DNA from 2 places in the Anaerococcoides asporogena genome. Region 1 is predicted to be linked to the other one. Evidence: riboswitches for the same ligand, from Rfam matches in the RefSeq annotation. Region 1 holds a riboswitch; the other holds the start of a gene.
What was found. A riboswitch is a leader RNA that binds a small molecule or an ion and turns the genes downstream of it on or off. The one in region 1 is predicted to bind FMN.

Region 1 (15,788 bases):
TACCGGACCAGTGGAAGCTGTACGCTCAGATGCCCTTTGGCCGGGCAGTGGATGTACCAAAGGAAAAGGACATCAAGCCCCTGGAGGAACGAGTGATCATTCATCGAGGCTGATTGATGCAGAAGAGCCCACCTTGGACATCCGTCGCCCTCAGTGTCTGCCCTGCAGTATGAGATCCCCCTGAATCATCCCTTGAAGAGCGGTTTTCTGCCGGTCGCGATGGTTCAGGGGGTTTTATGCTTTCACCAGGATGTGACAGCAGACTGGATTGAATGAAATGTTTCAGATTGAATAATTGTTATGATTGAATGGATATAGGTCATAATTTCCCCTCAAGGGTGTAAGGTGGTATAATATAGCTTGTGAAAAAGTGCGTATAAACCGTATACGGAGGAAAAAATGGGAATACTGAATAAAATCTTCGGAACTTACTCGGACAGGGAAGTCAAGCGGATCTACCCGATGGTGGAGAAGATCAACGCCCTGGAAAGCGGGTATCAAAAGCTCTCCGATGATGAATTGAAAAATAAAACAATTGAGTTCAAGGAGCGCCTGGCTCAGGGCGAAACACTGGATGATATTCTGGTGGAAGCTTTTGCCACCGTGCGCGAAGCATCAGTGCGCGTTTTGGGAATGCGTCATTTTGATGTCCAGCTCATCGGCGGAATCGTCCTGCATCAGGGACGTATCGCGGAAATGAAAACCGGTGAAGGGAAAACGCTGGTGGCCACGCTGCCGTGTTACCTCAACGGGCTGACCGGCAATGGCGTCCATGTCGTTACGGTCAATGATTACCTGGCGAAATTACAGGGTGAATGGATGGGGCAGCTTTATAACTTCCTCGGCCTTTCCACCGGGATTATCCTGCATGGCCTGACCAACCAGGAACGGCGCGATGCCTATCACAGCGATATTACGTACGGAACCAACAATGAGTTCGGATTTGACTATCTGAGAGACAACATGGTTGTTTACGAGGAAGAAATGGTTCAGCGCAAGCTGAATTTCGCCATCGTGGATGAAGTCGACTCCATTCTCATTGATGAAGCCAGAACCCCGCTGATTATTTCCGGCGAAGGGGACAAGAGTACGGAGATGTACAAGGTCGCTGATCTCTTCGTGAAACGGCTCAAGGATGAGGCTGACTTCACAGTGGATGAGAAGGCTCATTCCGTCATTCTGACAGAGGACGGCATTACCAGGGTGGAGCGTTACTTCAACCTGGACAATTTCGGAGATACCGCGCATATGGAGCTGCAGCACCATATCAACCAGGCTCTGAAAGCCAATTATCTGTTCAAGGCAGATAAAGACTATATGGTCAAGGACGGCGAAATCATCATTGTTGATGAATTCACGGGTCGTCTGATGGAAGGCCGGCGCTACTCCGACGGACTGCATCAGGCCATCGAAGCCAAGGAGAACGTGGATGTTCTGAAGGAATCCAAGACTCTGGCAACGATCACGTTCCAGAACTATTTCCGGATGTACCAGAAGCTCTCGGGTATGACCGGTACAGCTCTGACGGAAGAAAATGAATTCCGATCCACCTATAACCTGGACGTTATTGTCATACCGACCAATATGCCGGTCGTTCGACTGGATCATCCGGATGTCGTCTACAAGACGGTAGCAGGAAAATACAAAGGACTGATTCAGGAAATTGTGGAGACTTATCAGAAAGGCCAGCCAGTTCTGGTTGGTACGACCTCTGTGGAAAAGTCCGAACTGGTATCGGAACTCCTGAAACGGGAACGCGTTCCGCACCAGGTTCTCAATGCCCGCTATCATGACAAGGAAGCTGAGATTGTATCACATGCCGGTGAAAGAGGCATGGTTACCATCGCAACCAATATGGCCGGACGTGGAACAGACATCAAGCTGGGCGAAGGAGTCAAGGAACTGGGGGGATTAAAGATCCTGGGTACGGAACGCCATGAAGCCCGCCGGATTGACAATCAGCTGCGCGGCCGTTCCGGCCGTCAGGGAGACCCCGGAGAATCCCGGTTCTACATTTCGCTGGATGACGATCTGATGCGGATCTTCGGTGGTGAAACCCTCAAATCCCGTGTTTCCAAGCTCGGGCTGGGAGATGACGAGGCGATTGAATCCAAGCTCGTTTCCGGTGCCATTGAAAATGCCCAGAAGAAAGTGGAAGGCAACAACTTTGATGCCCGTAAGACTCTGCTGGGATATGATGATGTCATGAATCAGCAGCGTGAGATTATCTATCGTCAGCGCCGTGAAGTCATGCAGGGCAATGACATTTCCGAAAGCATCCAGTCCATGATCGCTCGCGCGGTGGAGAACAGCGTTCAGCGTTTTCTGCAGGATGGCCAGGACACCCGCGAAGATTATGCCAACCTGGCACGGTTTATGCAGATTCTGGTAGCTCAGGCCAAACCAACGCCGGCGGAGGACCTGCAGGCGATGGATCAGGCAGCCATCACAGCTCATTACATTGAAGCCGCCATGGTCAAGTACCATGAAAAGGAACAGAAGTATCCGGAACAGATCCGGGAACTGGAGCGGGTCGTCCTGCTTCGGGTTGTCGACAACAAGTGGATGGATCACATCGACAACATGGACAAACTCAAACGAGGCATCGGACTGCGGGCCTACAAGCAGCAGGATCCGGTACAGGCCTATCAGTTTGAGGGGACTGACATGTTCAACGAGATGATCGACACCATCGACGAGGAAACCACTCGGTTCCTCCTGAATGTTGAGATCCGGACACAGGAAGACATTGAGCGGGAACAGGTTGCCAAAGAAACGGCAACCAACCAGGATGACTCTCTGCCCAATACACCCCAAGTCCGGAAGGATAAAAAGGTCGGCCGCAATGATCCGTGTCCATGCGGATCGGGTAAAAAATACAAAAATTGCCACGGTCGCACAGAACGGGGTTAACCCGGATTCTTAACATGGGATGGAAGGGAACTCTGACACAGGGTTCCCTTCCGTGCCCCCCAGAAGATGATGGAGTCAGAAACGGCTGATCTCCGGCTCGACCGGCAGAGAGCGACTGGTGCCATCCAGGACTGGATCTGAGCCGCAGCCTGGTCCAGACCGATTCCGATTGTTTCCTTTATTCATGACCTTGTATGTTCCACACAGAATCTACAGATATCCAAACAGCTCAAGAGGTGAAAGAAATGTATTTAAAGTTAGCCGAAGCCCTGCAGAAGATCAATGAGCAGGAAGAAAAAATCAATTCGATAAAGGAGAGTCTTTGACGTCCCAAGACTGACCCTGCGGTTGTCGGAGCTGAACATGAAAATGTCGGAGCCGACCTTTTGGGATGATCCGGAGTCTGCCCGTGAATTAAGTCAGGAGGCGGCCGGACTGGAAGACCGGTTAAAGAATCTAAGGACCTTTGAGGAACAGCTCAGCGATATTCAGGTGCTGGCCGAACTGTCCGAAGATGACGAAGATACCGAGAAACAAATCTATAAGGATTATCTGGCACTGGACGAAGCATTGGACCAATACCTGCTGCAGCTTCATCTGGACGGACCCTATGATGCCAATAACGCCATCCTGAATCTCCATGTCGGGGTGGGCGGTACGGACGCTCAGGACTTCACCCAGATGCTGATGCGCATGTATCTGCGCTGGGCTGAGAAGAAGGGCTTTAAAACAGAGCTGCTGAACCAGCTCGATGGCGAGGAAGCTGGGATCCGGGAAGCGGTGATCAAGATCACCGGAGAGTATGCCTACGGCTATCTGCGAAGTGAAAAGGGAATCCATCGCCTGGTGCGAATTTCCCCGTTCAACACCAACGGCAAGCGCCAGACGTCGTTTGCTTCGGTGGAGGTTCTTCCCGAACTGAAACAGAATCAGGATGTACAGATTAATCCGGATGACCTGAAGATCGACACCTATCGGTCCGGCGGTGCAGGCGGCCAGCACGTCAACAAAACCGAATCGGCGGTTCGGATCACCCATCTGCCCACCGGCATCATTGTACAGTGTCAGAATGAACGCAGCCAGCACAACAACCGGGAAGTCGCCATGGACCTGTTAAAGTCCAAGCTGGTTGAACTCAAGGAACGGGCACATATGGAAAAGATCGAAGAGCTGACCGGGGAGCAGAAAGACATGAGCTGGGGCTCCCAGATTCGATCCTATGTGTTCAATCCGTATCAGATGGTGAAGGACCACCGCACCCTGGCTGAGACCACCGATGTATACGGGGTGCTGGACGGAAACATCGATTTATTTATTAATGCCTATTTACAGGCCAGAGTACAGGGGGATTTACAGGAATGATGAGACTGGAAGAACAGATCGCACAGGAACTGGGGATCAGGACGGAGCAGGTAGAGGCAGTGGTTGCGCTCCTTGACGAAGGCAACACGGTTCCGTTTATTGCCCGTTACCGGAAAGAAAAAACCGGTTCACTGGATGATGAAGTTCTGCGTAAACTCTCTGAGCGGCTGACCTACCTGAGAAATTTCAATGCCAAGCGGGAGGATATCGAGCGTCTGATTACAGAACAGGGCAATATGACCGAAGACATTCTGGAAGCCCTGCGTCAGGCCTCGACGGTGACGGAACTGGATGACATCTACCGTCCTTTCCGGCCCAAGAAGCGGACCCGGGCGATCATCGCGATGGAGAAGGGTTTGAAGCCACTGGCAGATTATATTTTGGCCGGGCAAGGCGAAGTTCTGCCGGCAGCTCAGGAGTATGTGGACGAGGAGAAGGGAATCAAGTCGGAGGACGAAGCGATCGCCTATGCCCTGGATATCCTGGCGGAGCAATTTTCAGACGATGCCGAGAACCGGAAATGGATTCGGGATTATGCTCAGAAGCTGGCAGCCATCACCTCCACCGGATCTGGCGAAAATTCACCCTACGAGATGTATTTTGATTTCAATGAACCGATCCGCGCCATCCCCGGTCACCGCATCCTCGCGCTGAACCGCGGGGAAAAGGAAGGGGTTCTGAAAGTCAGCATCGAACTGGATCAGCAGATCATTGAAGACCATATGCTGGATCATCTGGAAACAATCAACAGCAAGAATCGGACCTATCTGGTCCGGGCAGTCAAAGATTCCCTGAAGCGCCTGATCTGGCCCTCCATTGAACGCGAAGTCCGCAATCAGCTGACCGAAAAAGCAGAAGCAGGGGCCATTGATGTCTTTTCCAAGAACTTGTCAGCCTTGCTGCTTCAGGCACCGGTCAAAGGCAAACGCGTGATGGGTTATGATCCGGGATTCCGCACGGGCTGCAAGATTGCAGTGCTGGACGAAAACGGTAAATACCTTGAATCCACCGCGGTTTTCCCCACAGTGCCGCGCAACGACGTGGCGGGAACCATTCGCACGCTGAAAGCGCTGATTCGGAAACATAAGGTGGAAGTTATCTCCCTTGGCAACGGGACCGCCTCCCGGGAATCCGAAGAGGTTCTGGCACAGCTGATTGCCGAACTGAAGAAAGATCAGATCGAGGTCGGCTATGTAGTTACCAACGAGGCAGGAGCATCTGTCTACTCTGCTTCCCAGCTGGCGACTCAGGAATATCCTGACCTGGATGTTACCGTCCGCGGAGCGATCTCCATCGGCCGTCGGCTCCAGGATCCGCTGGCGGAGCTGGTCAAGATCGATCCCAAGAGCATTGGCGTTGGTCAGTATCAGCATGATATTGATCAGAAAAAGCTGGATGAGTCTCTCACCGGCGTCGTTGAAGACTGCGTCAACAGTGTGGGCGTGGATCTGAATACCGCCACACCGAGCCTGTTAACCTATGTATCCGGAATTAACAAGACCCTGGCTGACAATATTATTCTTTATCGGGATGAGGTCTCCGGCTTCAAGTCCCGGAAAGAGCTGTCCAAGGTCAAGCGCCTGGGCCCCAAGGCATTTGAACAGTGTGCCGGGTTCCTGCGGGTGCCTGAATCCGACGAGATTCTGGACCGTACCGGGGTTCATCCGGAGTCCTATCATGTAGCCCGTGAGCTGCTGGAGCTGCTGGGCTATCAGAAGTCTGACGTGCGTTCCGGCGGGTTGGATGACCTCAAAGCCAGGGCAGACCGCTATCCGATGAGCAAACTCAGTGAAGAAACAAAGGCAGGAATTCCAACGCTCCAGGATATTATCAAGGAGCTGATGAAGCCCGGCCGGGATCCTCGGGAGGAGCTGCCGCAGCCAATCTTCAAGACCGGAATCCTGGAACTGAAGGATCTGGAAGAAGGCATGATCCTGCAGGGGACTGTCCGCAACGTGTCTGATTTCGGCGCATTCGTGGATATCGGAGTGCATCAGGACGGCCTGGTCCATATCAGTCAGCTGGCCGACCGATTTGTCAAAAATCCCATGGAAGTCGTCAAGGTCGGAGACATTGTTGAAGTCCGCGTCATCGGAGTTGATCTGGGCCGGCGCCGAATTTCGCTTTCCATGAAGGGAATGGGAAAAACCGCTAAGCGCTGATTGAGGCTGGATTCTGGTCAAAAAAGTCGGAGCCTGCGCCTCAACACCGGATTCAGATCATGGTTTTCAATTCGACAGAGCTTTGATGAAATCTTCACGAACCCGTTGCCAGATTCGATCGCATGTAATATAATACAGATGTAAAATAAATAAATATCTTCAGGGCGGGGTGTAAGTCCCCACCGGCGGTATAGCCCGCGAGCCTTAACAGGCTGATCCGTTGCAACTACGGAGCCGACAGTATAGTCTGGATGAAAGAAGAGATTAGTATGATAATCGAAGCCCTGGCATTTTGCCGGGGTTTTTTTGTCACTCTACTTCTGAAGATATCAAATCTCAGGAGGTTTTATTATGTTAAACACCAGGACATCCACCCAAGTTACCGTGAAAGGCGCTCTGCTTGTCGCCATTGCCTTCATCTTCACTTACTTTGAATTCCCGATTCTTCCGTCCGTGCCATGGCTCAAACTTGATTTTTCAATGGTGCCGCTCCTGCTTGGCGCACTGGCGCTGGGACCTGGAACCGGTGTGCTTCTCACCGCACTGCTGCAGGTGATCCTGTTCGCAACCAAATCAAGCACCGGCGGAGTCGGAGAAATTGCAAATTTTATCGTGATCTCCACCATGATTGTTGTTGTCAGCCTGGTCTATAAGAAGCACCGCAACCTCACCGGTCTGGTAACTGGTCTGCTGCTCGGAACCCTTGGCTTTACCCTTGCGGCGGTACTGGCCAACAAATTCATTCTGGTTCCGCTGTTCTTCCCCGGTGAATTCCCCGGAGGTCAGGCAGCCTATGAGACGTACCTTTACAGGATGGTTCCTCTGTTCAATGCGATCAAGGGTGTTTCAGTCGCATTGCTGTCCGCGCTCTTGTATTCCAGACTTGAGCGGTTTCTGAAAGTGGAATCTTCCAAATCAGTCAGCCAGCTGGAAAATACTCGTCTGCGCAAAGCCAACTAAGCCCCTGCTGATCAGAATATCGTAAAAAGAAGTCGATCCATGTGATCGCCGATTCATCACCACCCCGTCCCACCAAGGCCTTGAGCCGGAAGGGGACGGGGTGGTTCTTTGAGCGGAATTAGACCGATCTGCGCAATCAGGCGAGAAGTGAACATGTAGGAGACACAACTTTTCCGAATTTTCGCATACAGGTGACAGCAGTTAGCTCAGAGATACCAGTGGCCAGAGATGACAGACCAGCCAGTAGCCAGAGAAGACAGACCAGCCAGTAGCCAGAGAAGTGAGAGTAGCCAGTGAAGCTACAGAAGCAAGAAAAGCGAGAGAAGTGAGAGAATCGAGAAAAGTTCAGACAGGATTTCATCCAGAGAGGTTGGAAGATGGCAATCAACCCTCCACTCTGAACGAATGGTATGATAGGGATATAGTATTTACCCAAGGAGGTTCATGCAATGGAACAGCAAACAGTTGTCGTCACAGGGGCTGGCAGCGGACTGGGGGCAGCCCTGGTGAGGAAATACTCTGAAAAGGGGGCTCATGTGTGTCTGATTGGTCGAACCGAGGATAAGCTTCAGACCGTGGCGGCAAGCCTTGTGGGAAGCTGGGACTGCTTTGAGGCGGATATCTCGCAGGTGGCCCAGATTCGAAACGTGATTCAATCAATCCTGGACCGGCGGGGCAGGATTGATGTTTTGATCAACAGTGCGGGCGTCATCGCGCTGGGAGCGGCACAGGAGCTCATGGAGTCCTCCGTCCATGAAATGATTGACACCAATCTCAAGGGCACTATCTTCACTTCCCAGGCGGTCCTGCCTCATTTTAAGGAGCGAAATCAGGGAATTCTGGTGAACATCATTTCCACCGCCGGTCAGGAAGGGAAAGCCGGAGAATCCGTCTATTGTGCCAGCAAATTTGGAGTAAGAGGATTTACCGAAAGTCTTCAGGTGGAGCTGAAAGATACGGATATCCGGGTGATGGCAGCCTATATGGGCGGTATGAATACAGAATTCTGGGACGGAATCTTTCCGGCGGAGAAAACAGCCCGACTGATGGATCCCAGAGATATCGCCGACCTGCTCATTAATAACATTGAATCCAGACCAAATCTTTCGGTCACATCAGTGACCATTAAAAATCATATGGGGAAGAAATAGGCCATCCGAACAGTCAGAAAAATACATACTGAAATATTCCCTGAACGTGAAAAAAAAGAGCCTGCGGGCTCTTTTTCCATATGTTATAGCTGAGTTACCTTTCTGACTGGGGCAGTTTCAGAGACATGACGTGGGCATCCTCTTTATCAGGATAAAAGCCCTTGCGGTAGCCGGCATACTGAAAACCGGCCGACTCATACAGCCGGATGGCAGCCTGGTTTGATACCCTGACTTCCAGAAACATGACGGCCATGCTGCGCTCCCTCATATCCTCAATCAATGCCTGGAGCAGACGGCCTGCAATTCCCCGACCCCGCATTTGAGGGTGAACCGCGATATTGGTGATCTGTACTTCATCAAACACCAGCCAGGCACCGGCATAGCCTACCGTTTGGCCATCCGCCCGGGCTGTCAGGTAATAGGCCTGCTCATTGTGCAGCTCTGCCTGAATCGCTTCCCGAGACCAGGGTGATGAAAAACTCAGAGCATTGATCTGATGAATGGCCTCCAGATCCTGCTCCTCCATCCTATGAATCGAGAACGTGTCCATGTTTGGCCTCATACTCCCGCTGTGCCTGCGGCTTTCTCATGTAGCGGGGCAAAGTGGTATCTCCGGGTGGAATCTGGCGGTCGACATCGGACTTGCATAATCTGGCCAGGTTGGATGCCCGTTGAATGACGGAATCCTCTGCCAGTCTGGCCTGAGGGAATGCGGACTGAATCGCTTCTCGATATTTGATCAGCCCGTCGCCTGCAATGAGGAGAGGTTCACCTTCCCTGAAATGGGATTTCAGTTCAGCCAGATCCCTGACCTCGGGGCTGAGCAGTTCCGTTTGACCCTGCGGGGTATTCTGGATGGCGGCGCTGTAAAACGTCTGTTTCAGCGCGTCATGCAGAATCAGAATATTCCGGTCTGAATGCTTCAGGGACTGGGCGGATGCCGCAAAGGAGTGATAGCCGTACAACGGGATATTCAAGGCATAAGACATTGCCTCAAGTACCGACAGTCCAATGCGGAGACCGGTGAAGGAACCAGGTCCGAGATTGACGCACAGATGAGTCAAATCCCGCGGGGTTACATCGGTTTTTTGCATCAGGTCCTCGATCATTGGCATCAGCAGCACGGAATGCTGTTTTCCAAAATTCATATTGTACTCTGCCAGCAGCTCTTCATCGCGCATCAGGGCGACGGAGCAGTTGGACCCAGAGGTATCAGCGGCAAGTATCAACATGGGGCAGGCTCCTTTCAGACTGGGATGTACTCCAGTTCATGGCAATTTTACGCTCATCGGGCGACTCTCCGAGGGACAGGTTAATTTTCAAAAAGTCATCAGGCAGGATGCTTCCAATCAGGTCGCTCCACTCGATGACGCTGATGTCGGTGCTGTAGATGATTTCTTCAAAGCCAAGATCAAGGATTTCATCTTCTTCGTGAACCCGATAGACATCGAAATGGTTCAGTTGGCCGGGGATCGGCCTCGGGAGGGGATAGCTGTTTAAGATTGTGAAGGTTGGGGAGCTGACATCGCCCCCGTAACCCAATCCCCGGGCAAGTCCTTTGACAAAGTGGGTCTTGCCGGCACCCAGGTCTCCGTCCAGAAGCAGGACATCGCCGGCTCGAAGACAGGAGGCCAGCTGTTCTCCCAACCGCATGGTTTCTTGTGTGGATTTCGTAATATAATTCATTGGTTTGCTCTCTTTGCTCTATTTTCATACTTTTGTAAACTAAAAAATTTCTTGCTAGTATATAATACAGGAAACACGTGGAAAAGGGAAAGATCAATGAAAATATTAAAATCCGGCTTACTGATCCTGATGGCAGGGATTTTTTTGACAGCCTGCGCCCAGACCGGAGAAAGCCAGACCCAGCAGGGTATGACATCGTCTGAATCCGGGCCCCGGGAACGAAATCTGAATATCCTGACTTCAGCGAAGATTGTAGCAGATATGATTGATTCATTATCTGAAGGTCAGCATACTATTCGATATATGACGGAATCCGAATCAGATCTCCGGAGCATTGTTCCGAATCCAGAAATGATGACTGAAGGGGACTACCAGGCATTTTTCTATGTTGGTGCCAGCTATGAACCATTTATTCGGGAGTTTACGGAAAAAATCGACAAGAACAAAGTGAATGTCGTGAATATTTCTCGGGGCATTGATATTCTCCGGCATAAAATCAATAAACTGGATCATGAAAACTACTATTACCTGATGAATTCGACGAATTATAAGATTGCTTTGAACAGCATTAAAAATTCGCTGCAGGAAATGGATCCGGCCAGAAAACAGAAATATGATGAACGCTTCGTTGCCGTTTCCCGAAAAATCGATGATTTTCAGGGGCGCGTCAAGGACTTTATGTCTGACGAGGATCAGCTGGTGTTCGTTGTGGACTCGGATTTGACTGCGTATGTGGTGAAAGAATATCGCAAGGATCCGCTGCTGATTACCAATTTTATCGAGCGCAAGTTAAGTGAAGAATCGCTGAATCTGTCCAATGCCTCTCAGCCAACTGCTCTAAATGGCGCTGAAAAACGGATCTTTCTTTATTCAGATGATGTATCCCTGCAGAAATATGCGGATGACATTACAAAGTATCGCCTGATTCCGGTTCGGATTACGCTGTATGACCCATCAGAGACTCTGGTGGAATCATTCTTCTTTAACTTTGAGCGGATTCAGGATGCGATTTCGCCCCTGGGGAATTAATTCGAGACTGCGATAAGTCGGCCTGAACCGAAATATCTTTCCTTCGATCGGAAGCTTGCCCAGGTAACAATGAAACCTGTATGCGCCATAACGCATACAGGTTTTTAGATTCCCTGAAGGATTCGCTCCCACAAGGGAGAAGGTAGTCCGGCGGACCGGATCTTCTCAGCGGCCAGGGCGGCATCATAGGCGACAGAGCGCTTTTCAAGGGTAAAGGTTTCATCATCGTAAATCAAGTACTGAGCCTTCGGGTTGTGGTTTCTGGGCTGGCCGACGCTTCCGCAGTTGATAAGGTAACGGGCCTTGGAATCAAGCTTCACAACGGTGTCTTCCGCCAGTGAAAGAAAGACTGGGCGACCATCCTTAATAAAAAAATAACCCGGAATATGGGTGTGGCCATGAAACGCCAGCCCCAGTCCCAGTCGTTCGAGTTTGGACAGGGAAAGCGTCAGGTACGGTGAACGTACGTCTCCCGGCATTAAATAGTAAAACCGCTGGGCTCCGTAGGGCGAGCCGTGAGAGAGGTAGATGGCGTCATCGCTCCATTCATAAGGCAGCTGACTGAGCCAGTCGTGATCGGCCGGACTAAGTCTAGTTCGGGTATATTCAGCAGATTCCCTGGCTAAGGGATTGAAATGTTTCAATTCGTTCCAGTCCAGCTGGACTTGCTCATGATTTCCTCGGATGACGATGGCCTCGGACTGGCGGATTCGCTTCACGCACTTGCCGGGATCCGCTCCGTAGCCAATGATATCGCCCAGTACGTAGAGCTGACCCGGCCCGCAGTCTTCCAATACAGCGGTCAGAGCTTCCAGATTGCCATGGATGTCGCTGAGCATGATATGTTTCAACGGGCAGGTACCTCCTAGATTAATTCGTAGGTTTCGTTTAATAACGAACCGATAATGATTCGGTCCGGTGAGGCGGGGGACTTTGCGATTTCACGTGCCAGGTCCCGGGCATATTCTTCGGTTATCGGATTCTCCACCTTGTTGATGAACAGAACCGTGGTACCTTTCGCATTGCGGAACATCATATCCGGATGCAGCACCAGTTTCTTAATATCTTCCCGAGTAATGATATCCCCAACCTTTTTGCCCGTTAAATCACAGAAGACATCGAGATTATGGACGGTTTCGACGGATATCTTGAGACCCAGACAACCGATATCCAATATTGCGATTGTGACATCCGTGGTCTTCGGAAGATCCGGTTCATTGGGGCGCCAGGCTTTGACGGGGCGCTGTCTGGATTCGTCACATTCAATCAGACACAAGTCAAAGCACTCCATCTGACGCTCGAGAACATCCAGGGGCAATCCCCGCATGGTGTTGTCCTGGTCCAGGTCATAAGCCAGAACGTAGACCCCCGGCTTGGGGTACTCGCATAAAGAATAATCCTGCCGGAATTCATAATCGACAAAGTCGATCTCTTTCTCTGGGATGCGCTCCATACTGATCGTATTGGAAACCAGTACGCGCCGTTGGGAGCGGTTTTCTCTGGCCAGAATCCGGATCAGCATGGTTTTCCCACCAGATCCGATCAGAGCTGCAGCGTGATGAGTTTGGTCTAGAATGAGCCTGGACAGGTTCATGGAACACCTCCGCATGATCGTTTGATAGCTTATTATAACAGTGTCATTATTAAAATTGGAGAAAAGAGTTGTTAATTTACAGTCATTTCCTTAGGGGCTCCTGTGGCAAGGGAGAAGATCTTTCGGCAGGCTCTCCCTGTGAAAAATCCAGTTCCAATAATCGAACGCATGTACTATAATAGTGGTATCAGATCAGTTGAAAGGAGAACGCCATGGAAGCAGGTCAGATCAATATGGAAGTCATTGCTGAATTTATCCAGGGAAGAATCATTCCTCGCAGAATCCGCTATTACGATCTTGCTTCGGCAGAATACCGGGAGCGGGATATCCGAAAAATTAGTTATGAGATGCGTAACCAGAAAGAAACACAATTCGGCATTGAATTTTCGGACACTGAATCCGCAATCCTGAACTACAGTCACCGGACGAATCAGTGGCGGATGGTGGAACACCTTTAGTCCGAGAAATTTCTTTCTGTTTTTGAGCATGGGCCGATGTTCCGCCCTCGGAAAAATACCATACACCAGATCAGCAGGTCAAAACAATTATGAGAGAAGAAAAACAACAGGGCAAGGCTATGGTTGACATGCAACAGAGCCGCCGTGAGGTTAAGCAGATAAAAAGAACCGAAGCGTTTGCTTCGGTTCTTTCTGGCAGGGGTAGCAGGGCTCGAACCCACATTAACGGTTTTGGAGACCGTTGCTCTACCATTGAACTATACCCCTTTGCTCTTGAAAACTACTTTATTATTATAAGCAATTTATTAACTCCTTGTCAACGAAATTTGTGATATTTTGTGAGCTCAGGCTGATTTGGAGAAACACTCCAAGGTGGCGGTGGGCGGGAACTTATAATTAAGCAAATATTTACCGTCATTTCACAACGTAGTTATTAATTTGACAATATTTGAATAAAGTGTAAAATAATAGCAGGACGAAATCAATCCAAAAGCAGGGGGAACAAGTTCGATGAATGAGTCATTAAAACTCGAAAACCAACTTTGCTTTGCGGTTTACGCCCTGTCCAGGGAAATCACGAAAATTTACCGTCCGTTTTTGCACCATCTAGGCTTGACCTATACCCAGTATCTGGTGATGATCGTACTTTGGGAAAAAGACGGCATCGCATTAAAAGATCTGGGCAAAAGCTTGAATCTGGATTCCGGCACACTCACTCCCTTGCTGAAAAAGCTGGAAGTTGAAGGGCTGATTGACCGGAAGCGTGACTTCAAAGACGAACGAAATTTGTTGATTTACCTGACAGAAAGTGGCCAGGAGCTGTTGAAAAAGGCAGAAGCAGTCCCTCAGAAGGTCCGTTGCCGGATTCCTTTGGAAGATAAGGAGATCAGCCACGTACGATCGAAGCTTCAGGAAATGCTCAACGCCATGATGAGCCTGCCTGAGGTCGAAGAGGATTATGTCAGCCAGGTAATGTCAGAAGAGAAAAAGTAAAGCGAATGAAAAGGTTCGGACAGCCATCAAGATGGCTGTCCATTTGTTTTTCTATTGGCCTCCTCTGATATTGGGGGAGGAGCATTCCTGAATTTCAAGGTAAAGGTTGTTCCCTTGCCAACCTTGGAAGTGACATGGATCATCGCCTTGTGATTGTCCATGATCCGCTTGACAATGGTAAGACCGATGCCTGATCCCTCGACTTCTTCCCGGGAGCGGTCAACCCGGTAAAATCGTTCGAAAATATAGGGGAGATCTTCGGATGGGATGCCAACGCCATTGTCCCGTATGTCCAGGTAGGTAAAGGTGGCGTCTTTTTTCAGGGTCAGAAAAATCCGTCCGTTTTCCGGAGTAAACTTCATGGCGTTGTGAAGCAGGTTGATGACTACCTGGTAGAGGGAATGGTAATCGCCAATGATGTAGTAGCGATCTCTGCGATAAAACTCGAAGGACAGGTGGATATTCTTTTCCTTGGCGACCCCCAGGAAATTATTGTAGATATCCTGGCACAGGGAGCGCAGGTTTACTTCCTTGTACTGGTGGGTATTGGATTCTGCTTCAAATTCCTTCAGGACATTCAAATTGCCCAGAAGTTTGCCAAAACGGATGACTTCATTGTTGAGGGAGGACAGACGATCCGGCGAAATTGGGACGACTCCGTCAATCATGGCTTCCAGATTCATTTGAAGAACATTCAGCGGATTTCGCAGTTCATGCGATATATCGGATATTAGTCGGCGGCGCAGGGTATCCTGCTGATCCATTTTTTCTCCCAAAACATTGATGCTCTGGCGCAGCTGTTCAATTTCCACAATATCGGTTTTCAGGTTTTCTCTGGTTTTAAAGTTACCCTGAGAGAGCATGAAGCTCGTCGACGCAATGGAAGAGATCGGCTCTGACAGCTGATTGGACAGGAAGAAAGAGAACAGGAAAATTAACAGGGAGCCAATGATAGCGCTGGCCAGTACGGACAGCGTCAGGCTGAACAGAAACTGTTCTTCATTCTTTGAGATTAACAAGGGTGTAAACTGTCCGATGGTGACGTATCCGACGGTGTCGCCGTCAACCAGAACCGGATGGCGGGTGAATTTAAACTGTTCCAGATTCAAAGGGGGCGATCCTTCCGGCTGACGTGTGGTCAGTTGAGCCAGGACCAGTTCCGGTTCCAACTGCCAGATTACTTTGCCCATCCGGTCTTCGAGCTTGACTGAAAAGCCGGAGATGGATGCTTCCCGAATGACGCTGGTACCGGAATCTACCGTCCAGCCGGTTTTTCCGTTTGATACATAGGCATCCCGGAATTCCCCGACGATTCGTTCATCTCTGGACTCCTGGTTGGCCCGTATATAGATGGAATACTGACGGTTGATGTTGAAGTTGATGATGATGTAAGTGAGGATCAATGCCAGAAGAGCGGATACCGTGATGGCTACCGCCAGTTTGTAACGGATGGTATTCAATTACAGATCACCGCCGAATT
Region 2 (15,788 bases), 900 kb from region 1:
CAGGATGGAAAAGACAAAGGACAGAAACAGGACGGACAGGAGCATGAATGAATCTTTTTTACGGCCAAGCAGGCCTTTCCAGGCAATCTGAATCATGGTTTCCTCCAATCAAAATCCGGCTTCAGCTGAATATCCATTGAAAGAGCCGAACTCATAAAACTGTGGGCCGCTTCCGCCCGCACCATGGCCCGGGTCTGGTCAACCTCCGCCTGGGCATAGCCCCAGGTCTGTGCCAGCTGCTCCGCCCCGGCCTGGTCAATCCGTTCCCAGGTGTTCTTGATCGGCTTTGACCAATCCGGATCCGATGACTTCTTTGTCAGTACAAAGTGGGTGATCACAGACTGCCATTCCGGCTTGCCCGTCATTCGAACCTCACCCTGATCCTCCGTCGGGGCAGTCAGGGCCTGCTCGAACACCAGCTGATGGGACAGATCGCCCTCCTGATATTCCAGCCATCTGGTGGAATGGCCAATGATCATTCCCGGCTCGTCATAGGGCAGCTCCAGGCGAGGAGCCTGCGGCTGTTCCACCGGATCCGGAATTTCCTGTTCCGGTCGGAACTCATACAGCAGCACCTGCATCAGACCTTTTAACTGAGTTGCCTGAGAGTCATTAAGCAGCGCATAGCTGAATCGTTCCTGCCGCGGATTTTCATAATGGATCAAATTGTCTTCATCCAGGATCAGGCTGCCCAGAGGCACTCCCTCCGCGCTGGTCAGATTCACCTCAAACAACGCCTGACGAACCTTGGTATCTTTGGGTTCGCGCAGCAGGGTCAGCATCCGCAGATCCTGAAACAGCCGTTCCGGGGGGCCTTTGCGCTCCTGGCGGACAACATGGGTAAAGGACATGCCGGGCCGGTCTCCGAACAGCCCGCTCACCTGAATCGAGCACCCCTCCGCGTCCTGGGGAAACAGCTCCGCGGGAAGCTGATCTTCCCCGGTGCGAGTTCCGTGAACCACCTGAACCGCGTTGACGGCACCGGCAAACCCCTTGAGCGAATTTTCAATGGTGGACTGAAGCTGCCCCAGGTCGCTGAATGATTCGACGATGACGGTTTCTCCGTCCAGCCGGGTTCGGAAAACCTGACGGGAGGAACGCAGTCCTTCAATCCTCCGCATGACCTGATCGGGCGCCAGCGTTTCGCTTGACTGCTCCGACCGTTCCAGCCGCGCCAGCTTCAGTTGTTCCAGCCGCCGTCCGTCATTGGGATCCAGAGTCTGGATGTAAGTGCAGCCGGTGAAGAGCACCCCGCACAGCAAAATACCTGTCAGCCGAAGTGTTCTATTCATTGCCGGCCTCCGGCAGAGGCGACGGGTCGACGCGGCCGTCACGGATCCGGATGATGCGATCCGCCCTGCGGGCAATGGACAAATCATGAGTGACGATGATGGTGGTCTGATTCAGTTCCCGGTTGAGTCGCCCCAGAAGCTCCATAACATCATTGCCTGTTTTTTCATCCAGGTTACCGGTGGGTTCATCGGCCAGAATAATGGCTGGTTTGGTAATCAAAGCCCGGGCAATGGCTACCCGCTGAACCTGTCCGCCGGAGAGCTCATCCGGGTAATACTTCAATTTCCCGCGGATATCCAGCAAATCCACAATGCGTGAAAAATGATCGGGATCGGCAGTCTGGCCATCCAGAATCAACGGCATCAGAATATTGTCACTGACCGTATACTCCGGCAGCAGATTAAACGACTGAAACACAAAGCCAACCTGCCGCCGGCGCAGGTGAGACAGCTCCTCATCCGATTTGTCGTCGATCGACTCTCCCGCAATAAACACGGTTCCCTCACTGGGCCGGTCCAGCGCTCCCAGCAGATGGAGCAGGGTTGATTTCCCTGAACCGGATTTGCCGATGATCGAGACCATCTCCCCTTCCTCAATGGCCAGATCCACTCCCTTCAGAGCCTCCACCGCCAAATCGCCTTTGCCGTATGTTTTTTTCAGACCTTCTGTTTTTACGATTGCCATCTTCCTCTTCCCCCTTGTCTCAGGTCTGACCGCTCAGGCACAAACCATAAGTCAGACCGGATTTTCCGCCCGCAGATCCGGTCATTCGACCGCAGGCAAATATTGTAACATTATAACTATCTATACGAAATGAATCTGAAAACGATATTAAAAAGCCGTGAACACGCCACTGCCTGACCAGGCGTTCAAACAAGAACGCATATCCGGGAAGATGAAAACAGAGGCTGGCCCAATCAGAATTGAAATTTTCAATCACAAAAATGTTTAATGATCTTCTGATAATCGGTTCATGATGACAAAATAATCATTCGCACCCAGTCCCCCGGAACAATACGGTATGATAGACTCAAACGACTGAAGGAGGTGCCACGATGAACAATAAGAAGCTTCTCTTCTTTTTGGGTCTGCTGACCGGTTTTATTCTGTCTCATCTCTTCCGCAGCTTCTGATCCTTATGACCGCCAACTCTACGACAAATCGCGTACCCGGAAATCATTCAAAGTCACCGGAAGGAAAGAAATTATGCCGTGTGCAGCCAGTTCAGGAAAAGAGGAAAATCATTATGGATAAAGCCTATAAAGTTGAGATCATCAAATCATTTTTCGAGAAAAAATATCACGACAGAATCATCTATGAACTGGCCAGCAGGAAAAAGCGAAAACACGGAATTGGCAGACTGTCGCATCAGTTCGAAACGCTCTTAGACAAACGGTTCATGCGTGAGGTTAAAAAAACAAGCCCCGAAGAAATACTGGATCTGTTAAGGAAAGCAGGCGTCGACGAACTTTGCTATGTGATTTCCTTCCATCAGGATGCAGATGGAAAATATATGCCGCTGGAGGAAGGAATCCATTCCGTGTTTTATGCTGGAATGCCTTCCTTGGTCATCTGCAATTGAAAGCTGGCTTATTATGAAGGGGAACAATGCTATGGCCCTCCGCCACGGTACTTACTAATAAATGATTTGTTTTCTGCCAAAAACCAACCATCTTAGATTGTCCTGGTGATTTATTCTGATCTGCATGCCTGATCCCTGTGAAAGCAAATCACGGATGGCATTGAGTCCGTTCGATTCATTCAATGCTTCAACATCCTCTTTGCTGTTCCAACAGTTAAAAATGGCAACATCGACGATTGGAGTGATTCAACTATAAAGTGGCGCGGTCACCAGCCGACTGATCACGGAGGTAAAATGAAATGATTTCAAATCAGAAAAATGAAATGACTTCAAACGAGAAAAATGATTTCTTAGATCATCTGGAACAGCAGCCAGCACTTGGAGCGAACGATTTTGCACGGCTCCGTATTTTGGCCAAAGACTCCGATTCGTACATCCGGGGCAGACTTCCTTTCGTTTTGATGAATGCAGTCACTGAAGAATCATTGTCCCTGTTGATGACTCTGGCTGCCGATCCGGATCCTCTGGTTCGTACGGAAGCCTATGACTCGATGTCCGAGTTCCCCTTTCAGCAGGCGGTTGATCTCCTGTATGAAGCCGCAACAAAGGACCCGGACAGTCTGGCCAGATCCTATGCCATTATCTCCTGGGCTGAATTGACCCGGTGGCTGAATCAGCTAACAGCCGACATAATTGAATATGCTGACAACCAAAAAAACTGTGAAAAAAGCAAACGCTGCCTTCTAAGCTGGATCTACGCCCTTTCACTCTTTAAAAGTCACGGCATTACAGAACTGTTGACGTTCCTGAAAGACAAGGAGGATCACCTGAGAAGGACAGCTCTGTCTTATCTAAGCGATCTGCTCGATGAAAGTAACTGTGAAGAAATAGGACAAGGTGTCAGGGCTCTCCTGGAAGAAGAAACAGTCCTTCCCGTTCGTACCCAAGGTGAAAAATTACTTCAATCCATACAGCAGCTCCGATAAACCGGGGCTTGCGATGGCAGATACCATGAATCCCAGACTCAAAAAAAAAAGAAAAAACCGAATGCTCCCGGAGAAAGCGCGCTTTGCACAGCACGGTCTCTCCGGGAGCATTTCTGTTAAACAATGAGGTACCGTCCGATGAGGGCAATGCTGATCCGGTTTGTACCACTATTTACCTGTTTATGCCTTAGTTTGTCTGAAACGACTGAATGAGATTGACCATCTCGATGGCAGAAACGGCAGCATCAAAGCCTTTGTTGCCTGCCTTGGTTCCGGCGCGCTCAATCGCCTGTTCCAAATTGTCCGTAGTCAGAACCCCAAACATAACCGGGATCTGGCTTTCCAAAGAAACAGCAGCGATGCCCTTGGCTACTTCAGCAGATACATGGTCAAAGTGCGGAGTAGCGCCCCGAATCACGGCTCCCAGGCAGATGACCGCATCGTACCGGCCGGATTCCGCCATATGTTTTGCCATTAACGGGATCTCATAGGCTCCCGGAACCCAGAGCATCTCGATATCATCCTCTGCCGCCCCGTGCCGGCGCAGTGCATCCAGCGCTCCCTCAAGCAGCTTCCCGCCGATAAACTCATTAAACCGGGCTGTCACGATGCCAAATGTAAAACCCTGTGCCGTCAGTTTTCCTTCAAATACTTTCATCATAATCCTCCGTTGCCTTAATCCGGCTAATTTTTTCTATTCCAATGATCGATCTGACTCGATTGGGCTTGCTGCCCAAATGCTGGGTTCAAGTCACCTCAGTTCTTCCTGGTTCTGAACCTGCGGGCTGATCAGCTACACCGCGTTCTGTGGCTGAGTCTGGCCTTCAGCCGGATTTACGCCTTCTTCCAGGTGGAGCAAATGTCCCATCTTCTGCTGCTTGGTCAGCAGGTAATTGAGATTGCGCTCATTGTGATTCATTTCGATGGGTTCACGGCTGTCGATGGTCAGACCAAACCCGGACAGGCCGGCAATTTTCTTCGGGTTGTTGGTAAGCAGGCGGATGCGGCGCACGCCGAGCTCCCGCAGAATCTGAGCCCCGATCCCATAGTCGCGCAAATCTTCCGGAAAGCCCAATGCCAGGTTGGCTTCCACCGTATCCATGCCCCAATCCTGCAGCTCATAAGCCCGGATCTTGTTGAGCAGGCCAATGCCCCGCCCTTCCTGGCGCATATAGAGCAGGACACCTCGTCCCTCCTGCTCGATGCGCTTCATTGCATTGGCCAGCTGATCGCCGCAATCGCAGCGCAGCGAGCCAAACGCATCACCGGTCAGACATTCCGAGTGCACTCGAACCAGAACAGGTTCCTCTCCGGCGACATCGCCCTTAATCAGGGCTACATGATGCTCTCCGCTTGTCCGGTCCAAAAAGCCTGCCATTCTGAATTCCCCGTGTTTTGTCGGAAGATTCGCCTCACTGACCTTTTCAACCATCACTTCATGGTCCCGGCGGTAGGCAATCAGATCCGCAATGGTAATGATCATCAGCCCATGCTTCTCCACGAACTCCATCAGCTGGGGCACCCGCGCCATGGTTCCGTCCTCATTCATGATCTCACAGATCACACCGGCTGAGCTCAAGCCGGCCATCCTGGCCAGGTCTACGGCGGCTTCGGTATGTCCGGCACGGGTCAGCACCCCGCCTGCTTTCGCCCGCAGGGGAAACATGTGACCCGGCTGTTTGAAGTCCTCCGGTTTCGCATTCGAATCCAGCAGCCGCGCCACCGTCAACGCCCGCTCCCCGGCCGAAATCCCCGTTGTTGTTTCCATGGCATCCACCGAGACCGTAAAAGCAGTCTGATGAGAGTCTGTATTCACATTGACCATGGTTGGAATTCCCAGCTCCAGCAGTCGCTCCCCCGTCATGGGCATGCAGATTAGTCCTCGGCCATGCTGCGCCATGAAATTGATCGCCTGTGGCGTCACTTTCTCCGCAGCCATTAATAAATCGCCCTCATTCTCCCGATCCTCGTCATCCACCACAACGATAATCCGTCCGTTTCTGAGTTCTTCCAATGCTTCTTCAATCGTGTTGAATCGCTTCATATTTTCTCCCCCTCGTTTGTTTCAGGCTGTCAGCCTGCTCTATCATAAAATTGCTTTCAGGTTCTGCCGATCCATTCATCTTTCGTTGAATCATCCATATCTGTCTGTTTGGGTTAAGGCATTTCAGGATCACCGTTTGGGATCCTATTAAGTCTCTATCAACTGCTCGACCGCTTCTGCATTCGATTAGAATCTCTTTTCGAATCTCTTCTCGAATCTCTTCTCTATCTCTTTTATTTCTCTTTTCGATTCTTTCTGCAAAGAGATCACGTGTTACGGTCCGATCGGTAACAACTATCTTTTGGATTCAATCTGTGAGTGAAATCATCAGTTATTCTGGTGGCCGGCAGTTACAGGAATCCGTGAGCCGCCAGAAATCCGGTGTTCAGCTCTCCGGATTGTACAGGTTCTGGTTCTGGTCCCGATCCGGCTGCCGTGGATCCAGGCCCCGACAGCAACCGTTCCACGTATTTGGCGATCAGGTCGCATTCCAGGTTGACGGCTGACCCGACCTGCTTGTTAGCCAGGGCTGTATGCTGCCAGGTGTGCGGAATAACCGAGACCTCAATGGAATCCTGGTTCGCGGCCGATAAGGTCAGACTGATCCCATCCAGTGCCACGGAGCCCTTCGGGGTGAAATACCGCATCAAATGAAGCGGTGCACTGACCGTGATCCGGACTGCAATGTCATCGCGTTCCAGCTTTGTAATGCGGCCTGTTCCGTCAATGTGTCCCGAAACGAGATGTCCGCCCAGCCGCTGACTCAGCGTCAGAGCACGTTCCAGATTAACCGGATCGCCCGGCGTCAGATCCCCCAGGGTCGTCGCGGTCATGGTCTGGGGCATGACATCACAGGTAAAGCCACGGGCGTCAAACCGGGTCACAGTCAGGCACACTCCGTTCGTGGCAATGCTGTCCCCAGGCTGCAGGCCTTCCAGAACACGGGCAGCAGCAATCGTTACCTGGATCGACCGGGCGGTCCTGGTAATCGTGCGCAAAGCGCCTACTTCCTCGATGATTCCTGTAAACAACTGGCTGCACCTCCCTTTGCATGGGTTCTTTTCTCCGGCTGATTGACCTGGGCTTTGATCAGAAGATCTTCTCCCAGTTGACGCACTTCCTGGTAGGACAGCGCAACTGCCTGATCAAGCCGGGCAATTCCGATTCCGCCCACCGGGGTGCGAGCCGTCCGCCCCCCCAGGATTTTTGGCGCAATGATGGTTTGAACCTCATCAACGATGCCTGATTGCAAAGCCGATGCCGCAAGTTCACCGCCCCCCTCCAGCAGGATGCTGTCGATGCCCCGGCTGCCCAGCACACGCATCAGTTCCTGCAGATCCACCCCATTCTCCGCATCCGGCAGGACTGTCACCTGACAGCCCAGCGCTTGGAGCTGGCGCAGCTTTTCCGGCGGGGCTGCCGCCGTCGTCGCCAGAATCGGCGATACGCCGGTTGGACCGTGCAGAACCTTTGCCTGAAGCGGAATCCGAGCCGTCGAATCGACAATGATCGGTATGGGATGTACACCTTCCCGTCCTTCCCGCCGCGTTGTCAGTGACGGATCATCGGCCAGAACCGTCCCGATTCCAACCATAATGGCGGTATACTGATGCCTCAGCTCGTGGACATAAGCTCTGGCTGACGCTCCTGAAATCCAGCGGGATTCCCCCGTCACTGTCGCGATCTTGCCATCCAGTGTCATGGCCGTCTTCAGGAGAACATAAGGAACACCCTGGGCAATATGCTTGATGAACGGACGGTTCAATGCCCTGGCTTCATTCTCCAGAACCCCGCAGCAGACATCAATACCGGCTTTTTCAAGACACTTGATGCCCCGGCCGGATACCTTGGGATTGGGATCCTCCATGGCGATCACCACTCGACGGATCCCGCTTCGGATCACCAATTCGGTACAGGGTGGTGTCTTGCCTTGATGATTGCATGGCTCCAATGTGACATAAAGCTCTGCTCCCGCCACCGACTCTGTGGCAGAGTTGATGGCATTCACTTCCGCATGGGGTCCGCCATACTGCTGATGCGCCCCCTCACCGATGATTCGGCCGTTCCGTACCAGGACGGCCCCCACCAGAGGATTGGGACTGGTATAGCCGATTCCCTGACGGGCCAGCTCCAAAGCGCGCCGCATGAACCGGTCTTCACCGGACTGGATTCCTTGTTCCCGCTGAATATCCACTCTGATTCTCCTTTCTCTCAGTGTCGGACCATATCAAAAAGACCCTGAGATAAGCTCAGGGCCATAAAAACGAATATGAGGAGACCTCCGACCAAAAAATCGGAACATCATTCAATCATCTTCTTCCATCCAGACTTTACTGTCGGCTTCGGAGTTACACCGAATCAACCTTACGGTTCGCGGGCTGTACCGCCGGTAGGGAATTGCACCCTGCCCTGAAGACTCATTTAATTCTGTTCCTACAATACCGTCAGCAGCGCACGCTGTCAATATCATCCGGATGATAAACCGATCAATCCACACGGGGGTTAATTTTTCGATTGATAAAAATTTACCGTTGCATTCAGCAAAAGACCATGGTGGTAGCCCCTGCCTGCTCCGATTATTTCAATTCAGCACCTCCGGCAGAATGCGCCATTTTCGCGAAAAATACCGGAAAGGACTAATCCGACGGATCAAGTGCCGTCGGATCGTTCCGTCGATGTTGCTTTCGAAATCAATGAACCCTCCAGAGAGTCGTTATGAAGGTGCAATTCCCTGCTGGACCCACTGGCCTTCCTGTCACATTCATCCTTTCGACAACAAAAAGGTTATTTTGAGCGAGAAATCAATTCTTTCAGAATCTTCTCTGCTTCACCGCCCAGTGAACGATAATAGCTCAGTGTATAAAATTTCGAGTTAAGTTCAACGACACTTGCATCATCCCACTGATAAACAATCTGTCCATCGATGAGGATCTCTTTGAAACGTACGCCCTCACTCTTTTCATGAGATGCAGAAAGTGTAATTTCTTCTGAGGTTCCCAGATTTGCATGGATCGCGTATCCGATTACCTTCGATCTTCGGTCCTGTGTTTCACGATAGACTGTAAATGTGCAGTTCTGAGCCTTCAGGTAATTCTCGGGCAGAACGAAACCATGGGGTTCCACTAATTGTTTCATTTCCTCAAGAGAAGAAACTTCAGATACTGGCGAAGGGGCATAATAAATTCTGGCATAGATAAAACCGGCTGCAACGTAGAGAGTGTACGCTAAAATAGCCAGAGAGACTGTAATTATCAGGTACTTGAGTACCTTTCCAATGGTAATCCTGTGAACCATATTTTTCCTCCAAAGTGGTCTTCGCATTAGTTATTGATACTTAATTTATACGAATACTTAGCAAAACTGGCCGGAACCCATTTTAAAGCCACAACCGGCTCAGTAGTGGACGAACTTAATATATAAGGAGCTCCATACCACCCGGGATGGACACAATACTCATAGTCTCCATCCGACAGTTTTCGATAGCCATAGATGAGCATGGTATGAAAATTATAGCCATCAGCCAAAAATGTGGTCATCATGGCAGGATATCCCTTATCAATTTGTTCCCTTACATAAGCACTTGTTCAGAGGATCAACAATTCCATCAGCCCAACTTAGAGGACCCATCCCATAAGTTTGTGACATTAAATTATGAAGCTTGATAGCTTGAGGATAAAGCCCTGCTTTAAAATCGGCACTGACTAGCTTTTCCGGAGTGTATCCACTTAGAAGTACATTTGAATTTAGTGAATCAAGATAGGTGAGCCCCAGGCAGGTTGCCACCGCAGAGCAAGTACCTTCAGATGGAGATCCTACTTGATTATTGCCAAATGCTTTAATTCTTATGGCACCACGATTGTTGTAAAGCATTTTGGTTGTTACAACACTAGAGACAGATGCTGTCGGTTGAGTATTAATTGCCTTATCCTTCGTCTGCCCCAAGGAATCGGTCTGATTACTGCTCGTGATCTGATTCATAAGAATCTCGCATCCGGGCAATGTCTTGCTGGTTTGATCATTCGCTATATTATTAAATATGCCATTGTCTTTCACGTAATATTGAAATATTCCCCCATAATACTTTTTTGTCTGAGTATCGTCCGAATACGGACTGCTAATCTCTTCAGTGCACTCCATAACCTCAAGGGTATTTCAGTTGATTATTAAAAAACCTTTTTCGCCGCTGGCAAGGATATATGATGGTTGATCATCTCCATCATACATCAATTCAATTAGCGGCTTGTCACTGCCTATTTGTCGGCCCTCCATTGCAGCAATCGAATAGGAAATTTCCGATGACGAAAGATGATCCTGAACAGCCGCCTGTGCATTCCGTCCGAACAATGATACCGTGATCAAAACAACTCCAACAGCTAATATTTTAATTTTCATACATTCATCACTCCTAACAAAAGTAAATCAGCTGATTATTAATATTCTGAGTTTTACAGAGTTTTATACTAGAAACTATTCCTTAACGACCAATTGATTTTTACGTGGACGTCCGCGCTTACCCTTGTTCGTCTTTTTCACCACGTAGTCCGGGGCGCATCCCTCAGGGATCTCAAAGCCAAGAGCCTCGCATATGTCCACCTGTTTCCCCACAAATGGGGTAATGTACGCCTTCGTGTTGGGGTGCTCGATATAGCGAATCGGCCTCATCTCGTTTAACACATCCGCTACCGAATGAAACTGTTCGCCCAGCTTTGTTTTGCGGACATGGCTTAGGTAACAGCCCATGATCTGGGCAACAAAGAGAATAAAGGAACGACCAATTTTTCCAGTTTCCGTTGATGTACGCTGGCGGTCGGCTCCCAGGACCCCTTTCATCAGGGCAAAATACTTCTCCTGTTCATCCCGCAGCCTGTAATGCCGGTTAGCACTCAACGCATCCATGTCCAAACCATGGGTCGTGTTGGCAAAGAAACCTGCTTCTCGCCGACACCGGATGACCTTGGTCTCATCCAGGCTGAAGTCCTCCAGGATTCGAGTTTTCGCATTATACTTCAACCGATAAAACCGGTAGACCTGTTTGAGCGTTTCATCATCATCCAAGGGGATTTGGTTAACAAGGGACGCTTCCAAGGCTTCTCTCTGAGCTGCCAGAGCAATGTCCAGATCCGTTAGTTCATTGCCTCGGCGGATGGGATCAAAGTACAGGTTCAGTTTCAGATTTTCTGCTTTCTTGACGTTGTCACGCTGCCCTTCGATCTGGTAATCCATATCTTTCTGCAGATAGTAGATCCGTTCCTCCGGATCCACTTGCATACCATCCGGGTGGTGGCCGAAGTTTCCGAATTCATCGATCAACTGACGAACATGTTTCTGGCCGGTTTTGGTTCCCATGATCATGCGTTGCTGCTGGTCGATGTATAGTTCCAGATTGCGGATCGATTCATACCCCCGGTCAGTGATCAGGATGATTCGTTTCATGCCGGCCTGTTTCAAATCCTTCAGGATCACGGCCAGGCTTCGGGAGTCAGGGGTGTTTCCGGCAAAGCTGCGATAATAGACTGGCATGTGGCCATCCAAGGTGTAGACTACTACTTCCAGGGTTTGTGGAAGGGGCAGATGTTCTTTGTTCCGCCCGTAATGGATATCTGCCAGCGAGTGTCCGTAGCTGGAACAGCTTGTGGAATCGACAGCACAAACCTCATTGTCGTGGAGTCGGCGTGCCCGCAGACGCAAGAACGCCATGCGATCCTGCTCTGTAATGGACTGGGTAAACCTTGTAATATACGGAGAAGAGAGTGGCTTTGCCCGTGGTGTTTTTGCTATGCGCTGCCAGGAAGCCAGTTGGTTATAGGTCTCTCGTCCACAAAGTAGATAGAGGGCCAGTGTCATGAGGGTATCTACTTTTTCCTTATCTCCGTCAAATGTGCTCATGAGGTCGAATCTCAGGCCGGTCTGTTCCGCAATCTTCTCCAACAGCCATATGTCGCCATAGAGCCGGTTCTCATCCTGACTTTCAATAACCGGCCTTCCCGCCTTCCGTCGTCCTGACAGTTTGTCAATTTCACTTAGATCCCAGCCTTCCGGGAAGATGAGTTTATCTCGTTCCTCAATAGACTCCAGAAGATAATTCTTTCCCGGAATAAACTTAAGATCATCTGTTACCGTCCCCCAATAAACGTGACGGTATTCCCGTTTTCCGGTCTTTGGGTTCACTCTGGCCGGCTGTGTACTGGCATAGTGGTATCCATTATTGTGATGAATCGATACCCGGTAAGGGCTGTTAGAATCCGTGGGACGAGCCATTGTTATCCCCTCCTATTTTTAGTATAATTATACTAAAAATAGGAGGGGATAACAAGATGGAAAGGACTGATTTTCTCAGACATTAGAATGGTTTCAGGAGTTTGCAGATCGTTACTAGTATAATTGTTTGCAAAACTTAGATTAATATGATAGTACAATCTCATATAAATAAAGTCAATTTTCATTATTTTGTAATATTTTATACAATTTAATTCGAAATTATTATGTATTATCAATTTAATTTTAAAAAGTCAGTCATATAAGTCTTTCTCATTTCTGATGATCACATCAAATATCAAGGTCTATTTCATCGTTTCAACAAAAAATACCTCTTTTTAAATAGAAAACCAATTTAGAAATAGAGCTGTTTCCATGATCAGGATCGATCGCGCTTCGTAGAATGTGAATGAGAATGACGATCTCACTTGGGGAAAGGCTCACATCATTTCATTAAGTCATCGATCCCTTTCTTGAATCAGCTGATGCATTTTCATGGAGAGCAGCGGTGCCGGCAGCAGAGTGAATGCAGCGCCATATGCTCTGCGAATCCCCGTTCTGAACCGTTTCGAGGATCTGATCAGTCAGCTGAATCCATTCCAGCTTGATATCTCATCCATTTTCTTTCTGCTTCCGCTCAAAAAGACCCTGAGAAAAACTCAGGGTCAGCAAACGACTGGGAGGATTCATCGTAAAGGAATTAATTTTTTGCTCAATGGGTATCAATGCCCCGTCGCAGTTATACAGCGGCGACCTCGTTAGTCCGAGGCGCTTTCATTCGTCAACGGTGACGAGGCGGGTCATTCGGGGCCGAACCTTTTCCTAAGGTTAGGGCTCCGTGATTGCATAACATCTGGGCAATATAAGCCTTGGCATGGAAACAGCATAGACAGGAAACTCCGACGGTGCGATACCCGCCGGAGTTTCCTGTCTATGCTGTTGCAGCCAGATTCATTCAGTATTCATCACCTTGCCGGAGCAAAGCTTTTTTGAGCTGATCGATCTGAACTTTGGCTCTTCGACCTTTTAGGAAATCCAGTCGCTAGAAGCGGTCACTGACTTTCTGATCTCCCAGCACACGGTAAACATCGACTTCTTCGTCGCCAAAAACAATCCCCAGGGATTTGGCTGCCCGTACCATTTCACAGTTCGGATCCACGTTTTTGGTCACCTGGCCAATGACATGCTCCAGCGAATCATAGCTCATCTCCGTACCTTTTAAGGTAACCATATTCCCGAAGAGGCCTTTTTCCGCCAGTTCCACGGCCGCAATGCCATAGCGGGAAGACAGGATGCGGTCAGCCGAGGAGGGGCTGCCGCCCCGCTGCAGATGCCCGAGAATGGTGGCCCTGGATTCATTGCCGCACAGCTCATGCAGATCGAGGGCAACCTTGTTTCCGATTCCACCCAGTCGGATGGGATCCGGAGAATCCGCCACAACGGACTGAACCACCATTTCCCCATCAAGGGGCTTGGCACCCTCAGCTACCACGATGACCGAGAAGTTCTTGCCGATTTCCTTGCGCCGCATGATTTTGGCTGCCACATAGTTGATGTTGTAGGGAATCTCAGGAATCAGAATCGCATCCGCTCCGCCGGCGATTCCGGCATGCAGGGCGATCCAGCCGGCATAGCGGCCCATGACCTCCAATACCATGATGCGATGATGCGATGCCGCCGTGGTATGGAGCCGGTCCAGGGCTTCCGTCGCGACGTCAACAGCGGTAGAAAATCCGAACGTAGTGTCCGTCGACGCCAGGTCATTGTCAATGGTTTTCGGAATCGCGATGACCTTTACTCCTTTACGGGCAAAATCCCGGGCAGAAGTCAACGTTCCGTCACCGCCCACCACAAACAGCACATCAATCCCGGCATTTTTCAGGTTTTCCACGCCTACATCCGAGACATCCTTGATCACCGTCTTGCCATTCTCTTCGACCTGATACTTGAACAGGTTGTCCTTGTTCGAGGAGAACAGGATGGTACCGCCTTCCTGAAGAATACCGGAGGTATTGAACAGGTCCAGATCAACGAAATTGCCGTAATACAGACCGTTGTATCCGTTGCGAATGCCCACCACTTCCCAGTGATTCTCAATGATGGCCTTGCGGGTGACGGCCCGGATAACGGCATTGAGTCCGGGACAGTCTCCACCGCCGGTCATGATGGCGATTCGTTTAATTTCATCCATAATAAGAGTAACCCCCTGTGGTTTTAATAGTCGGATGTTTCCATGTTGATTTCTGATTTATCATGTAAATTATATCACATTGACCAGTTTATCAAAATCCAGTAAATGTTTTCATAAAAATGTTAACGATGACACGCCGCACGGAACCTCGAGATCGACTGCGCTTCTCGTATCGGAGCTTGGTTCAGTCGATCCCGCTCCTCGGGATCGGATCTGCTTTTTTCGAACGATTTCCTGACAGCTTCGGCAGCCCGAGAAAAGGTACAAGTCAGCAATGCGGGAATTTTTCCAGCGGACATCGTATCACGCGATAAAATTGGTTACAATGGAAAGTAGTACGACCGGAACAGCCGACTTATCAAGCGGCAGATCCAAACATGAAACCAACCCCATGAAGAGAAAAGATATATTTCCCCATAACAACTGCGGACGGACGCATTGAGGACCCTGATAAAAACGAGGCGCTGTCCGGCCTGCATCCGAAACGGAACGATCAAAGGAGAAGCAATGGAGCGATTGAATGAACGAATCAAAGAACTGGCCCTGGATCTGACCCGGGTCAAAAGCGTCGTGGAAACTCCCGGCGAAGTAGCGGCAGCCGACCGGATCCATGAGATCCTGAGTCAATTCCCCTACTTCCGGGAACATCCCGAACATCTGATCAAAGTCCCGGTAAAAGACGACGAACTGGGCCGGTATTCTGTCCTGGCCCTGTTCCGGGGGGAAGCCGGCACGTCCGAGGATACGGTCATCACCCTGGGCCACTACGACACCGTCGGCACGTCCGATTACGGCAACCTCGAAGAGTTTGCCTGCGACCCGGTGGAACTGACCCGACGCCTCCATGGGGTCAGCCTCAGCCCGGAAGCTCGGCAGGACCTGGAGTCCGGAAACTATCTGTTTGGCCGGGGACTGTTTGACATGAAAACCGGCGATGCCATCCTTTTAGCCATTCTGGAGCAGGTGTCCGCCGAGCCCGCCTCCTTCCCGGGCAACCTCATCTACATCGGGGTCTGCGACGAGGAAGCCAACTCCAAGGGAATGCTGGCGGTGCTGCCGGAGCTGATCCGCTTAAAGCGCGAATACGGCCTGAATTATCTGACACTCCTCGATACGGACTACATGACTTCCGAATATCCGGGAGATGAGAAGAAGTACGTCTACATCGGAACCGTCGGCAAAATCATGCCCAGCTTCTACATTGTCGGCAAGGAAACCCATGTCGGGGAAGCCTTCAAGGGACTGGATGCCAATCATCTGGCAGCCCGCCTGGTGGATGCGGTGGACCTGAATCCCGCCTACTGCGATGTGGTGGAAGGCGAAGTTACCCAGCCGCCCGTTACCCTGAAGCTGCGGGACTTAAAAACCGAATACTCCGTCCAGACCAGCCGGACCGCCAACGTCTACTTCAATGTGGCCACCCATTCCTCCACCCCC

Region 2: another riboswitch for FMN. It lies ahead of ribD (bifunctional diaminohydroxyphosphoribosylaminopyrimidine deaminase/5-amino-6-(5-phosphoribosylamino)uracil reductase RibD); the one in region 1 lies ahead of P6M73_RS09970 (ECF transporter S component).

The regions. Positions count from the first base shown of each region.
Region 1 is NZ_CP120965.1:2,143,792-2,159,579, reverse strand. It holds gene P6M73_RS09990 (nitroreductase family protein) at 1-113, shown strand, start outside; gene secA (preprotein translocase subunit SecA) at 400-2,913, shown strand; one part of gene prfB (peptide chain release factor 2) at 3,159-3,236, shown strand; one part of gene prfB (peptide chain release factor 2) at 3,238-4,275, shown strand; gene P6M73_RS09975 (Tex family protein) at 4,272-6,437, shown strand; FMN riboswitch at 6,589-6,704, shown strand; gene P6M73_RS09970 (ECF transporter S component) at 6,789-7,397, shown strand; gene P6M73_RS09965 (SDR family oxidoreductase) at 7,847-8,548, shown strand; gene rimI (ribosomal protein S18-alanine N-acetyltransferase) at 8,643-9,098, opposite strand; gene tsaB (tRNA (adenosine(37)-N6)-threonylcarbamoyltransferase complex dimerization subunit type 1 TsaB) at 9,076-9,780, opposite strand; gene tsaE (tRNA (adenosine(37)-N6)-threonylcarbamoyltransferase complex ATPase subunit type 1 TsaE) at 9,761-10,234, opposite strand; gene P6M73_RS09945 (metal ABC transporter substrate-binding protein) at 10,331-11,263, shown strand; gene P6M73_RS09940 (metallophosphoesterase family protein) at 11,368-12,114, opposite strand; gene yqeC (selenium cofactor biosynthesis protein YqeC) at 12,129-12,857, opposite strand; gene P6M73_RS09930 (hypothetical protein) at 13,070-13,315, shown strand; tRNA gene P6M73_RS09925 (tRNA-Trp) at 13,509-13,582, opposite strand; gene P6M73_RS09920 (MarR family winged helix-turn-helix transcriptional regulator) at 13,826-14,308, shown strand; gene P6M73_RS09915 (sensor histidine kinase) at 14,335-15,768, opposite strand; gene P6M73_RS09910 (response regulator transcription factor) at 15,769-15,788, opposite strand, start outside.
Region 2 is NZ_CP120965.1:3,047,153-3,062,940, forward strand. It holds gene P6M73_RS13980 (ABC transporter permease) at 1-96, opposite strand, end outside; gene P6M73_RS13985 (hypothetical protein) at 93-1,292, opposite strand; gene P6M73_RS13990 (ABC transporter ATP-binding protein) at 1,285-1,977, opposite strand; gene P6M73_RS13995 (hypothetical protein) at 2,540-2,875, shown strand; gene P6M73_RS14000 (HEAT repeat domain-containing protein) at 3,175-3,861, shown strand; gene ribH (6,7-dimethyl-8-ribityllumazine synthase) at 4,049-4,519, opposite strand; gene P6M73_RS14010 (bifunctional 3,4-dihydroxy-2-butanone-4-phosphate synthase/GTP cyclohydrolase II) at 4,655-5,905, opposite strand; gene P6M73_RS14015 (riboflavin synthase) at 6,256-6,936, opposite strand; gene ribD (bifunctional diaminohydroxyphosphoribosylaminopyrimidine deaminase/5-amino-6-(5-phosphoribosylamino)uracil reductase RibD) at 6,909-8,051, opposite strand; FMN riboswitch at 8,213-8,326, opposite strand; gene P6M73_RS14025 (hypothetical protein) at 8,690-9,199, opposite strand; gene P6M73_RS14030 (hypothetical protein) at 9,461-9,883, opposite strand; gene P6M73_RS14035 (hypothetical protein) at 10,058-10,297, opposite strand; gene P6M73_RS14040 (IS1634 family transposase) at 10,373-12,163, opposite strand; gene P6M73_RS14045 (6-phosphofructokinase) at 13,203-14,354, opposite strand; gene P6M73_RS14050 (M20/M25/M40 family metallo-hydrolase) at 14,859-15,788, shown strand, end outside.